3 regions of the Roseateles microcysteis genome follow, and region 1 is predicted to be linked to each of the others. Evidence: predicted binding sites of a transcription regulator. Region 1 holds the regulator's gene; each other region holds the start of a gene.
What was found. Region 1 encodes NrdR, which represses ribonucleotide reductase genes. Its sites were predicted from a motif close to CACNANATNTNGTG; they were not measured.

Region 1 (4,145 bases):
GCCAACGCAGCCTTGTCCCTGTTTTTCAAGGACATCGGCCAGGGCCTCCTGGTCGTGAGCCACAACACGCTGGCCCTGGTTGGCCTGGCTGTGGTGACCATTCTCCTGATGGTTCTCTCGCAAGCCGACCTGCGCCACAAGTTCGAGACCGTGGCGCTGGGCTGGCTCAATGCCCGCAGTGAAGCGCGTGCGGAAGCTGAAGGCCGCCTGCTGGTTCATTTGAGTGAACCCGAGGCTGTGAATCGCGCCACGGCTGCCGACCCGAAGGACCTGCCGCGTCAGCAAGCTGCGGTCGCACTGTGGCTGGCTCGCAAGTACAAGGTCGCTCCGGAGCCCATCAGCCGCCTCGTGCAGGAAGCTTGGTCGATCGGCCAGCGCGCCCATGTCGAGCCGACCTTGATCCTGGCCGTGATGGCCGTCGAATCCGGCTTCAATCCGTTTGCCCAGAGCAGCGTAGGCGCCCAGGGCCTGATGCAGGTGCTGACCCGCGTTCACGACGACAAGTACGAGGCCTTCGGCGGCAATCTGGCGGCCTTTGACCCGATCACGAACCTGCGCGTCGGCGTGCAGGTGCTGCGTGACTGCATCCAGCGCGCCGGCAGTGTGGAAGAAGGCTTGCGCCACTATGTCGGCGCGGCCAACCTGCCGGACGACTCCGGCTACGCGACCCGCGTCTTGGCCGAGCATGAGCAGATGAAGGCCATCGCCAACGGCAAGCCTGCCCCGAAGCCGGCAGCCCCCAAGCCTGTCGAAGAGCAAGTCGCTCTTTTGCGATGACTCGAACGAGCGCCTGCCGCGATGGCAGGCGCTACACTGCGGCTTCGCGCGACTGGCGATCAGGGCCGAGCTCTCGGCCCGAGGTGGATACACCGTGGAGCGCGAGCGGCCGAGGCTGTTGCAAAGCCCGTCCGTATCAGCCGTTCGCCTGGGCAGCCCCGCGTTTCCGCGCATGCGTGGAGCCGTGCGTGGCGCCACCTCTTGAACAAACCCATCAGCCACCATGTTTGATCGCAGCCAATCCACTCTCGCCAATGTCGACCCTGATTTGTGGGCAGCCATCCAGCAGGAAAACCAGCGCCAGGAAGATCACATCGAGCTGATCGCCTCGGAAAACTACACCTCGCCGGCCGTGATGCAGGCGCAGGGCAGCCAGCTGACCAACAAGTACGCCGAGGGCTATCCCGGCAAGCGCTACTACGGTGGCTGCGAGTACGTGGACGTGGTCGAGCAACTCGCCATTGACCGCCTGAAGCAGCTCTACGGTGCCAATTTCGCCAATGTGCAGGCCAACTCGGGCTCGCAAGCCAACCAGGGCGTGTTCTTTGCGTTGCTGCAGCCGGGCGACACCATCATGGGCATGAGCCTGGCCGAAGGCGGTCACCTGACCCACGGCATGGCACTGAACATGAGCGGCAAGTGGTTCAACGTGGTCAGTTACGGTCTCAACGAGAAGGAAGAGATCGACTACGACGCGATGGAAGCCCTGGCCCGCGAGAAGAAGCCCAAGCTGATCATCGCTGGCGCTTCGGCCTACAGCCTGCGCATCGATTTCGAGCGCTTTGGCAAGATCGCCAAGGAAATCGGCGCCTACTTCATGGTGGACATGGCCCACTACGCCGGCCTGATTGCTGCTGGCGTCTACCCGAACCCGATGCCCTATGCCGACGTGGTCACCTCGACCACGCACAAGAGTCTGCGCGGCCCGCGCGGCGGCATCATCCTGATGAACGACGAGGCGATTGCCAAGAAGATCAACAGCGCCATTTTTCCCGGCATCCAGGGCGGACCGTTGATGCACGTCATCGCCGGCAAGGCCGTGGCCTTCAAGGAAGCGCTGACGCCTGAGTTCAAGGCCTACCAGCAGCAGGTGGTCAAGAACGCCAAGGTGCTGGCCGACACGCTGATCGAGCGGGGCCTGCGCATCGTCTCCGGCGGTACCGAGAGCCATGTGATGCTGGTGGACCTGCGACCCAAGGGCCTGACCGGCAAGGAAGCCGAAGCGCTGCTGGGCAAGGCCCACATGACCTGCAACAAGAACGGTATTCCGAACGACCCGCAAAAACCCATGGTCACCAGCGGCATCCGCCTGGGTACGCCGGCCATGACCACGCGCGGTTTCAAGGAAGAGCAGGTCCGCGCCACGGCCCACCTGATCGCCGACGTGCTGGACAAGCCGAACGACGAGGCCGTGCTCGAGGCAGTGCGCGCCAAGGTGGCCGCGCTGACGCGCGACTTTCCGGTCTACCGCTGATTCTCAAGAGGCCCGATGCGCTGTCCTTTTTGCAGCCACACCGATACCCAGGTTGCCGAGACCCGTGAATCGGACGAAGGCGACGTCATTCGGCGTCGCCGCCGTTGCCTGAGCTGCGACAAGCGCTTCACCACCTATGAGCGGGCCGAAATCGCCCTGCCCGCCGTGGTCAAGAAGGACGGCACCCGGGCTGACTTCGAACCAGCCAAGCTGCGGGCTTCGATGCAGCTGGCCTTGCGCAAGCGGCCGGTGAGCATCGAGCAGATCGATGCTGCGCTGGCCCGCATCGAAGAGAAGCTGCTCGCCAGCGGCGCGCGCGAAATGCCTTCCACCAAGCTCGGCGAGCTGGTGATGCGCGAACTCAAGCGCATCGACAAGGTGGCCTATGTGCGCTTCGCCTCGGTCTATCGCAGCTTCGAGGATGTGGACGAATTCCGGCAGCTGATCCGGGACATCTGAGCTTCGCCTCCCCCCAGCTGGGGACACCCTCCTCTCCAGGAATGAAGCCGGCACGAGCCGGCTTTTCTACATTGCTTGCACAAAGAGCGATGAGCCTGAGGGAGGAGCGTCATGAGCAAGCTTGCACCGAAAGGGATGCAAGGCCTTGGCCTGGTCGAATGCCTGATGTATTGCGCGATTCTCGGCATCCTGCTCGGCAAGGCCCTGCCTGCCATGCAGGAACTCAGGCTGCGACAGCGCATCCAGGGCCTGGCCGAAACCGTCAGGACGGACGTGATGCTGGCCCGTGGCGAGTCGATCCGGCTCGGCGAGGCGGTCCATGTGCGATTCAATGTGCACGCCACGGGCACCTGCTATCTGCTTCACACCGGTGCCAGCGGCGCATGTGCCTGCAACAGCGACGGGCTTGCCGTGTGCAGCGCCGAGGCTCAGTCGCTCAAGCTTCATTGGATACCGCTGGAGCTTCGCGCCAGCGTCAAGGCCAATGTTCCCAGCATGGCCTTTTCAGGCTACCGCGGCACGGTCAGCCCGACTGGCAGCATCGACATCGCGGCCACCGACCGGAAAGCGACGATCCGCCACGTGGTCAGCCTCGCCGGTCGGGTGCGCAGCTGTACTCCCGACGGCAGTTTCAGGCGGCTGAACGCCTGTTCCTGAACCGCTCCCGAACCCGTCCATGAGGCTTGCTCCCATGTTCGAGGGGCTGACTGACAAGCGGTGTCTGGGTGCCGATGAGTGGTATTTCCGGGCTTAAGACCAGCAAGGAAGTGCCAATAATTGCGCATGACGATGCCATTCGTGCCCATCGACGGTTCCCAAAGTGCCGGCCGCTTGCTAGGCCTTCGTGGGTTCACGCTGATCGAATTGCTGATCACCCTGGTCGTGATCGGCATCCTGGCGGCCATTGCCCTGCCGTCCTACCAGCAATACATGTTTCGCAGCCGCCGGGCCGACGCCACCAGTGCCTTGAACAGCTTGCAGCTTGCCCAGGAACGGTACCGGGCCAATCAGCCCAGCTACGCGGCGAGCATGTCCACCTTGGGCGTTGGCTCCTCGACCTCGCCGCAAGGCCACTACACGATCGCCATCGCTGCCTCTGGTGAGACGGGTTACACCCTCACGGCTTTGGCGAACAGCTCGAGCCCGCAAGACCGGGACACGGACTGCCGCAAATTCGAGCTGAAGATGCTCTCCGGCAATACGACCTATGCCGGCTACAAGTCCGACTTGAGCACCACCAACGACAAATGCTGGGCCAAATGAAGAAGCTGTCGCTCCTATCCCGTGGTGTCACCTTGGTCGAAATGCTGATCGTGGTCGGCATTCTGGGCGTCATCCTGGCCGTAGCGGCGCCGTCGCTTGCCGACATGATGGCCAAGCGCCGTGTCGAGATGGTCGCCGCAGAACTGGCAACTTCGCTGGCCTATGCAAGATC
Region 2 (4,145 bases), on a different contig from region 1:
CCATCGTCGAGCTGCGGTCCACTTCCACATAGCCACCACGGGCTTCGGCCAGCAGATCGAGCGAGTCGATCGGCAAGATGCCGCGGTCCCACAGCGAGCCGCGATAGCTCGAGTAGCGGCCGCGCTCTTCGGCGAGCTGGGTCGAAGCCAGGTAGGCGTAGTAGCAGACGGCTTCCATCGAGCGGTCGGCAAACTCGACAGCAGCTTGCGAGGCGTACGGGGTACGCAGCGCATACAGCGCGTCCTGGAAGCCCATGATGCCCAGGCCCACCGGGCGGTGACGCAGGTTCGAATCACGTGCCTTCTTGACGGCGTAGTAATTGATGTCGATGACGTTGTCGAGCATGCGCATCGCCGTGGCGACGGTCTTCTGCAGCTTGGCGTGATCAATTTCCTTGCCGTTCTCGCCGTCCTTCAAGTGCTGCTTCAGGTTCACCGAGCCCAGGTTGCAGACCGCGATTTCGCTGTCGTTGGTGTTCAGCGTGATCTCGGTGCACAGGTTGGACGAGTGCACCACGCCAACGTGCTGCTGCGGCGAGCGCACGTTGCAGGCGTCCTTGAACGTGATCCAGGGATGGCCGGTCTCGAACAGCATCGAGAGCATCTTGCGCCACAGGTCCTTGGCGGGCATGCGCTTGAACAGCTTGATCTCGCCGCGGTCGGCCTTCTGCTCGTAGGCGACATAGGCCGTCTCAAAGGCCTTGCCGAACAAGTCGTGCAGGTCCGGGCAGGTGGACGGACTGAACAGTGTCCAGTCGCCACCGTCCATCACGCGGCGCATGAACAGGTCGGGGATCCAGTTCGCCGTGTTCATGTCGTGCGTGCGGCGGCGGTCGTCGCCGGTGTTCTTGCGCAGTTCCAGGAACTCTTCGATGTCCAGGTGCCACGATTCCAGATAGGCGCAGACGGCGCCCTTGCGCTTGCCGCCCTGGTTCACGGCCACGGCCGTGTCGTTGACCACCTTGAGGAAGGGGACGACGCCTTGCGACTTGCCGTTCGTGCCCTTGATGTGCGAACCGAGGGCCCGCACCGGCGTCCAGTCGTTGCCCAGACCACCGGCGAACTTGGACAGCAACGCGTTCTCTTTCAGCGCCTCATAGATGCCATCCAGGTCGTCGGCCACCGTCGTCAGGTAGCAGCTCGAGAGCTGCGAGCGGCGGGTACCCGAGTTGAACAGCGTCGGCGTGCTGGACATGAAGTCGAAGCTCGACAGCACTTCGTAGAACTCGATGGCGCGCGCTTCGCGGTTGATCTCGTTCAGCGCCAGGCCCATGGCCACGCGCATGAAGAAGGCCTGAGGCATCTCGATCCGCTTGCCTTCTGTGTGCAGGAAGTAGCGGTCGAACAGGGTCTGCAGACCCAGGTAGTCGAACTGGAAGTCGCGATCAGCCTTCAGTGCGGCGCCCAGCTTGGCCAGGTCGTACTGCTGCAGCCTCTCGTCCAGCAGCTCGGCCTGCACACCCTTCTTGATGAATTGCGGGAAGTACTCGGCATAGCGCTGGTGCATCTCGGCCTGGGTGACTTCCTCACCGAGGATTTCCTTGCGGATGGTGTGCATCAGCAGGCGCGCCGTGGCCTGGCTGTAGCTCGGGTCCTTCTCGATCAGCGTGCGGGCGGCCAGGATGGAGGCCTTGTAGACCTCGTCGATCGGCACGCCGTCGTACAGATTGCGCTTGGTCTCAGCCAGGATGGGCTCGGCTTTCACGTCGGCGCCCAGGCCTTCGCAGCTGGAGACGATCAGCGCCTGCAGGCTGGCCAGGTCCAATGGCACGCGCTGGCCGCCATCGATCACATGGATGCTGGCTTCCGCAGCCTTGGGGGCAGCGCCCTCGCCCTGGCGCAGGCGCTCTTGCGCACGACGCTCGCGGTACAGCACGTAGGCGCGGGCCACTTCATGGTGACCACCGCGCATCAGACCCAGCTCGACGTGGTCCTGCACGTCTTCAATATGGAACGTACCGCCACTGGGACGCGAGCGCAGCAGGGCGCGCACCACGTTTTCGGTCAGGCCGTCCACCGTCTCGCGCACGCTGGCCGAAGCCGCGCCACTGGTGCCATGCACTGCCAGGAAGGCCTTCATCAAGGCCACAGCAATCTTGCTGGGCTCGAAGGACACGACCGCACCATTGCGGCGAATGATCTGGTAGGCCAGGTATGCCGACGACTGCGGCGCCGCTGCGCTGTCGGTGGCAGGCACGCGGCTCGCGCCTTCGGCGACGACGGGCTGGGCGAGATGGGTTTGCATGGTGGGTCTACTTCCTTGTCTTTTCGTTCGAATCGGAATGGCAAAGCCGCGGCGGCATGTGCGGCTGCAGCCGTGGCTTTACTTGGGTCTTTGTTTGGGCTCGGTTAGCTCGCTGGCACTCGGCTGGCCATTCACCGATGCCTGAGCCCAGACACCACTGACTGCGAATGCAGCGTGGCCTTGAGGGTCTCCGGGAACAGCTTTTGAGACAGGCATTGCGGTGTGAAACCGAGTCAGGAGAATAGCACGAAAGGACACTATATCTGGGGGTCAACACCCCTTCAAGCACTACCAATAGCGTACGAACACTGTTGACCTAGGGGGGCGAATTGGCTAGCGAAGCAGTCTGGCGCGAGGCTTTCGGGTCAGGTCTTGCCCGCTCTATCGCGGGCTCACTGCGTGCCGGCCGATGGGTGCCGACGGCGGGCCGCATCAATGCTGGCTTGCAGCAAGAAATCGCTCGCCAGGCCGCGCCAATTGGTGCTTTGCACTTGCGCCGGCGACGGTCGGCGGCAGCGCTTCAGGACGGTTCGCGGCGGGCCGACGCGAGCACCGCTGTAACAGTTCGCAAGCCACCACTAGGGATAGTCTGGGGCCCTCGCAAACCCTGCTCTTCAGCTGTCGCTACCACCCTCGCCCACCGTGATGCCCAGGCGTGCCATGCGGTAGCGGATCTGGCGCAAGGACAGGCCCAGTGCCGCGCCAGCCGCCGTGCGGTTGTAGCGATGGCGCTCGAGCGCTCGCACCAGGATGTTGCGCTCGACATCGTCCAGGTGCAGGGCCAGGTCGTGAGGCAGCTCGGCCTCGTCGTCCGACACACGCCCTGGCGATGCCGGCACCAGACTGGCCAGCGGGTCGTCCAGAGCAGCGAACTGTGAATCGTCCAAGGCGGCGTCCGGCAAGTCCAGGTCCTCGGCGTCGATTGATTCACTGCCGGACAGCGCCAGCGCCCGGTGCAGCAGGTTCTCGAGCTCGCGCACATTGCCCGGGAAGGCATAGCGCGCCAGCTGTGCCAGCGCAGCACTGGTGAGGCGCGGTGGCGGCGAGACGCCGGCGTCGTGCGCAATGCGCTGCAGCACTCTCTCGCTGATCGCCGCCAGGTCTTCGATGCGCTCACGCAGTGGCGGCACCCGGATCTGGATCACGTTGAGACGGTAGAACAAATCCTGCCGGAAGCGGCCTGCTGCGACTTCGGCGCCGAGGTCCTTGTGTGTGGCACTGAGGATGCGCACATTCACCGGCGACTCCGCCACCGCACCCACCGGCCTCACCGAGCGCTCCTGGATCGCGCGCAAGAGCTTGCTCTGCATGGCCAGTGGCAGGTCGCCGATTTCGTCCAGGAACAGCGTGCCGCCGTGTGCGGCCTTGAAGAAGCCGTCGCGGTCTTCATTCGCGCCGGTGAATGCGCCCTTGCGATAGCCGAAGAACTCAGCCTCCAGCAATTGCTCGGGAATCGCACCGCAGTTAACGGCGACGAAGGGTGCCGAAGCACGCGCACCGGCATCATGCACCGCATGCGCCACAAGCTCCTTGCCGGTGCCGGACTCACCTTGCAGAAGCACCGGCGCCATGCTGCGGGCCACCTTGCCGATCAGGGAACGCACCTGGCGCATCGCCGATGAATCGCCGGCCAGCCGGTGCAAGGCCGCACTGAGCGCAGCGTCGGTGCTCGATTCAAGCGAGGCGGCGGCCGGCGCTGGCGCCGCGGACGGCCCGGGCGCGGACGCAGACTTGCTGCTGGCTTTTGCCACCGTCGCCGGCGCCTGCTCGACCCGCGGGCTACGGCCCAGCGCCGACGCCACGACCATGCGGAACTGGCGCAGGTCGACTGGCTTGGTCAGGTAGTCGTACGCACCCGCCTTCAAGGCCTCGACTGCGTTCTCGGGCGAGCCAAAGGCGG
Region 3 (4,145 bases), on a different contig from region 1:
TGGCTTGCGCCAGGGTGGCGTAGGGCACCAGCAGATAACCCAGGATGGTGGCTGCGCCAGCGGCCAGGAAGATCCAGAACAGCGCGATCGCCAGTTTGGGGCTGTAAAGCTCGGTCTCGGCCTCCTCTGGCACCAGGTAGTAGGCCGAGCCCATGAAGCCCATCAGCAGCCACACGATCAGCAGGTTCGTGTGCACCATGCGGGCGATGTTGAAGGGGATGTAGGGGAAGAACAGATCGCCGATCAGGTATTGCAGGCCCAGCGTGATGCCAAACACGATCTGACCGATGAACAACCCGATCGCGCCGATGAAATACAGGCGAGCGACGGACTGCGACTTGAATTTGAGCGTAGCGGTTTTCATTTCGTGCTTACCCCTCGATATTGGGCGGCCACTTCTCGGTGTCCACGCCGTTGGTCCATTTCAGGAACTCGACCATGTCGTCAAGCTGGGCATCCGTCAGATGGAACTGGGGCATCTGGCGCCGGCCTGGTGCCTGGGTGGGTTGGGCCTTCATCCATGCCTTGATGAAGTCCGGGCCGCGGCGCGTGTAGACATTGCCCAGTTCGGGGGCGAAATACGCCCCTTCGCCCAGCAGCGTGTGGCAACCGATGCAGTTGCGGGTTTCCCAGATGTGTTTGCCGCGCACGACGGCCGGGGTGATGTCGCCCGACTTCGAGCGCGCCGGGATGCGTTGCTCGGTGTCGAAGATCAACACGGCAAACAGCAACACGAAGAATGCCGTGCCACCGTAGAAAATATTGCGCGCCATCTGGCTGGTGAAGCCTCGGCTCATGGTCATCCTCCGGGGATAGATTGGGATGCCGACAGCCTAGGGAAACGCTCGGGAATTTCCTTGAAGCTGTATAAGAAATCCAAGTTTTGCGTCGCTTGGGATCCCCTGCGTGGCGGCTACGCTGCAGAACTGCGCTCGGGGACTGCTCCCTCGTACACTGATCTGCATGAACATTTCCTCATTTGATGAACTCTTGCTGGCTGCTCGCCAGCAAGCGGAGCCTCAGCGTCTGCTGATGGTTTTTGTTGGCGCAAGCCTTGGCGAGGAGGCCAGCCAAGCCGAGCGCGCAGCCTTCGAGCAGGGAGCCGGCGGCGAGATTACTCCTCTGATGTGCGTCGACAAGTGCGTGACGGAGCTGTCCGACTTTGCATCTCTGGCCGGCGAAGCTGACACCATGGCGCAAGCCTGGGTGCTGGTTTTTGCTGGGGCAATTGCTGCCGCAGCCGAGGCGCGTGAAGTCGACACGGCGCTGCGCAAACTGGTTGAGTCGGTCCGTGTCGGGCAAGTGCAAAGTTTGGCCGTCTTCAATCGCGAAGGGCAGGCAGTGATGCTTCGCTGATGCGGCCGACTTGAGCCGCTGCGCCCCAGGGCCTTGGGGCAAGCAGGCGTTTTCGGGCGTCTCCTTCGGCATGGTCTGCTTGGCGCTACGACTCGGCGTTGGCTGAGACGCTACACCGCCAGAGGGGCCTCAGGGGGGCTGCCCTGTGTCGGCCAGGTGTTCCCGCTGCAGCGCAGTCGCGCCCGCGGTACTGGCCGAATTCCGCGTTTCAGCCACCGGTCGGGTCACCCTGCACGACGCGGTGATAGGCGACTCCTGCGCTGAGGTCTGCGCTATTCAGCGAGCGCGTCGAGCGGCTTGCATGCCGGCCTGTTGAACGCAGCCGAGCCTCGAACAACCCGTCATGCCCTAACGCCATATGTCGTGGAGCACTTCTGGCCTTGATGTGGGACTTGTCCTGGGTCAGTTCAGAACGATGCTCGCGCAATGTCGTCTCCCGCATCGGTGTTTTCAGCTGGCAGCGCACCGGGTTTGCGCCGGCGCAAACTCTGAGCAGTCTTTCGGTATTCGCCTCCTGGCACTACATATAGTGTCCGACATCGAATCGAAACACTAAATGTGTGTGTTTCATTCGGCTTGCCGCTGAAGAGAAGTGCCATGTGCGCGCATCAGAGACCTACCCTTCTTTGCCCAGACGCCGCCGCAGCGGCAGACACAACATGTCCATGAAAATCCCTGCTCAGACCGATTCATTGCCTGGACTGCCTTCCTTGATCAGCAAGCGCAATGGGCGTGAGCTGGCGTTCGATCCCGAGAAGATCGTTCAGGCTCTTGTCCGGGCGGGTGCTGCTTGCGATGAACTCGACGCTGGCGGCGCGCGGCGCCTCACCTACGAGCAGGTCTTGCCTTCGCTTGCCGCACAGCAGATCTGCAGGCCGTCTGTCGAGGCGGTGCAGGATCTGGTTGAGGCGGCGCTGTTCGACGCCGGGTACCGCCGGACACTTCGCGCCTATGCCGTCTACCGGGAACAGCACCGCAGCCTGCGCAAGGCTCGGCAGACCCTGGTCGATGTGCAGGCGACGATGGACGAGTACCTGGGTCAGCAGGATTGGCGCATCAAGGCCAATGCCAACCAGGGGTGGAGCCTGGGCGGGCTGATTCTGAACGTATCCGGAAAGGTTGTGGCCAATTACTGGCTGGACCAGGTCTACCCGCCTGAGATCGGCCAGGCCCACCGGGAGGCCGACATCCACATCCATGACCTCGACATGCTGAGTGGCTACTGCGCCGGCTGGTCCTTGCGTACGCTGCTAAACGAGGGGCTGAACGGTGTTCCCGGAAAAGTTGAAGCCGGCCCGCCCCAACATCTGAGCAGCGCGGTCGGGCAGATCGTCAATTTCCTCGGCACCTTGCAAAACGAGTGGGCGGGCGCACAGGCCTTCTCCAGCTTCGACACCTATCTGGCGCCCTATGTGCGCAAGGATGCTCTGGGCTACGCGCAGGTCCGCCAGGCGATGCAGGAGCTGATCTACAACCTCAACGTCCCTTCGCGGTGGGGCACGCAGACGCCGTTCACCAATCTGACCTTCGACTGGACTTGTCCGGACGACCTGCGAGAGCAGGTGCCGATGATCGGCGGGCGGGAGATGCCGTTTTGCTACGGCGATCTACAGGCCGAGATGGACCTGATCAACCGTGCTTACATCGACGTGATGATGGCCGGGGATGCCAAGGGGCGCGCCTTTACTTTTCCGATCCCCACCTACAACATCACCCGGGACTTCGATTGGGACAGTCCCAACTCGCAGGCTCTTTTCGAGATGACGGCGCGCTACGGATTGCCGTATTTCCAGAACTTCCTGAACTCCGAGCTGCAGCCGAATATGGTGCGCTCGATGTGTTGCCGGCTTCAGCTCGACCTGCGCGAGTTGCTCAAACGGGGCAATGGCCTTTTCGGCTCTGCCGAGCAGACCGGATCCCTGGGGGTGGTGACTGTCAACTGCGCGCGCCTGGGCCATCTGCACGCCGGTGATGAGTCTGGACTGCTGGCCGCACTGGATCGCCTACTGGAACTAGGGCGCGACAGTTTGGAGATCAAGCGCAAGGTGATCCAACGTCTGATCGATGAGGGATTGTTCCCCTACACGAGGCGCTACCTGGGAACTCTGCGCAACCACTTTTCGACGCTGGGAGTCAACGGCGTCAACGAGATGCTCCGCAACTTCAGCGCGGACCGGGAGAACATCACGACGCCAGCCGGCCATGCCATGGCGGTGCGTTTGCTGGACCATGTCCGTGCGCGCATGGTGGAGTTCCAGGAACAGACCGGGCATCTCTACAACCTGGAGGCAACGCCGGCGGAAGGAACGACTTACCGCTTCGCGAAGGAAGACCGCAAGCGCTTCCCAGGAATCCTGCAGGCGGGAACACCAGAGCAGCCCTACTACACGAACAGCTCGCAACTGCCGGTGGGCTTTACCGATGATCCCTTCGAGGCGCTGGAGCGCCAGGACGAGTTGCAGCGCAAGTACACGGGAGGCACCGTGCTGCACCTGTACATGAACGAGGCGGTGTCAAGCAGCGCGGCCTGCCGCGAACTGGTGCGCCGGTCCTTGTCGAGCTTCCGCCTGCCCTACATCACTGTCACGCCAACTTTTTCGATCTGCCCCAAGCATGGCTATCTGAGCGGGCATCACGAGTTTTGCCCCAGATGCGACGGTGAGTTGCTGGCCTGCAGCGAAGCTGCCTGCGCCTGAAGAACCTCACATTCCCCGATCTCTACTCTCCACAACCAGGCCCAAGGAGGCCAAGCACCATGCAACGACAACAGAACCAGTCCTTCAATCAAG

Region 2: a site for NrdR is predicted at 2,501-2,514, ahead of V3596_RS12055 (ribonucleoside-diphosphate reductase subunit alpha). Genes of this name have one in related genera too.
Region 3: a site for NrdR is predicted at 1,875-1,888, ahead of V3596_RS01655 (ribonucleoside triphosphate reductase). Genes of this name have one in related genera too.

What each region holds. Positions count from the first base shown of each region.
Region 1 covers NZ_JBAJMV010000002.1:302,243-306,387, forward strand. Annotated here, with positions in the region: gene V3596_RS06370 (lytic transglycosylase domain-containing protein) at 1-777, shown strand, start outside; ZMP/ZTP riboswitch at 815-938, shown strand; gene glyA (serine hydroxymethyltransferase) at 1,001-2,251, shown strand; gene nrdR (transcriptional regulator NrdR) at 2,267-2,710, shown strand; gene V3596_RS06385 (GspH/FimT family pseudopilin) at 2,822-3,367, shown strand; gene V3596_RS06390 (type IV pilin protein) at 3,494-3,973, shown strand; gene V3596_RS06395 (GspH/FimT family pseudopilin) at 3,970-4,145, shown strand, end outside.
Region 2 covers NZ_JBAJMV010000004.1:19,490-23,634, forward strand. Annotated here, with positions in the region: gene V3596_RS12055 (ribonucleoside-diphosphate reductase subunit alpha) at 1-2,245, opposite strand, end outside; gene V3596_RS12060 (sigma-54-dependent transcriptional regulator) at 2,860-4,145, opposite strand, start outside.
Region 3 covers NZ_JBAJMV010000001.1:356,481-360,625, reverse strand. Annotated here, with positions in the region: gene V3596_RS01670 (cbb3-type cytochrome c oxidase subunit I) at 1-364, opposite strand, end outside; gene V3596_RS01665 (c-type cytochrome) at 372-797, opposite strand; gene V3596_RS01660 (ribonucleotide reductase subunit alpha) at 964-1,356, shown strand; gene V3596_RS01655 (ribonucleoside triphosphate reductase) at 2,022-4,052, shown strand; gene nrdD (anaerobic ribonucleoside-triphosphate reductase) at 4,112-4,145, shown strand, end outside.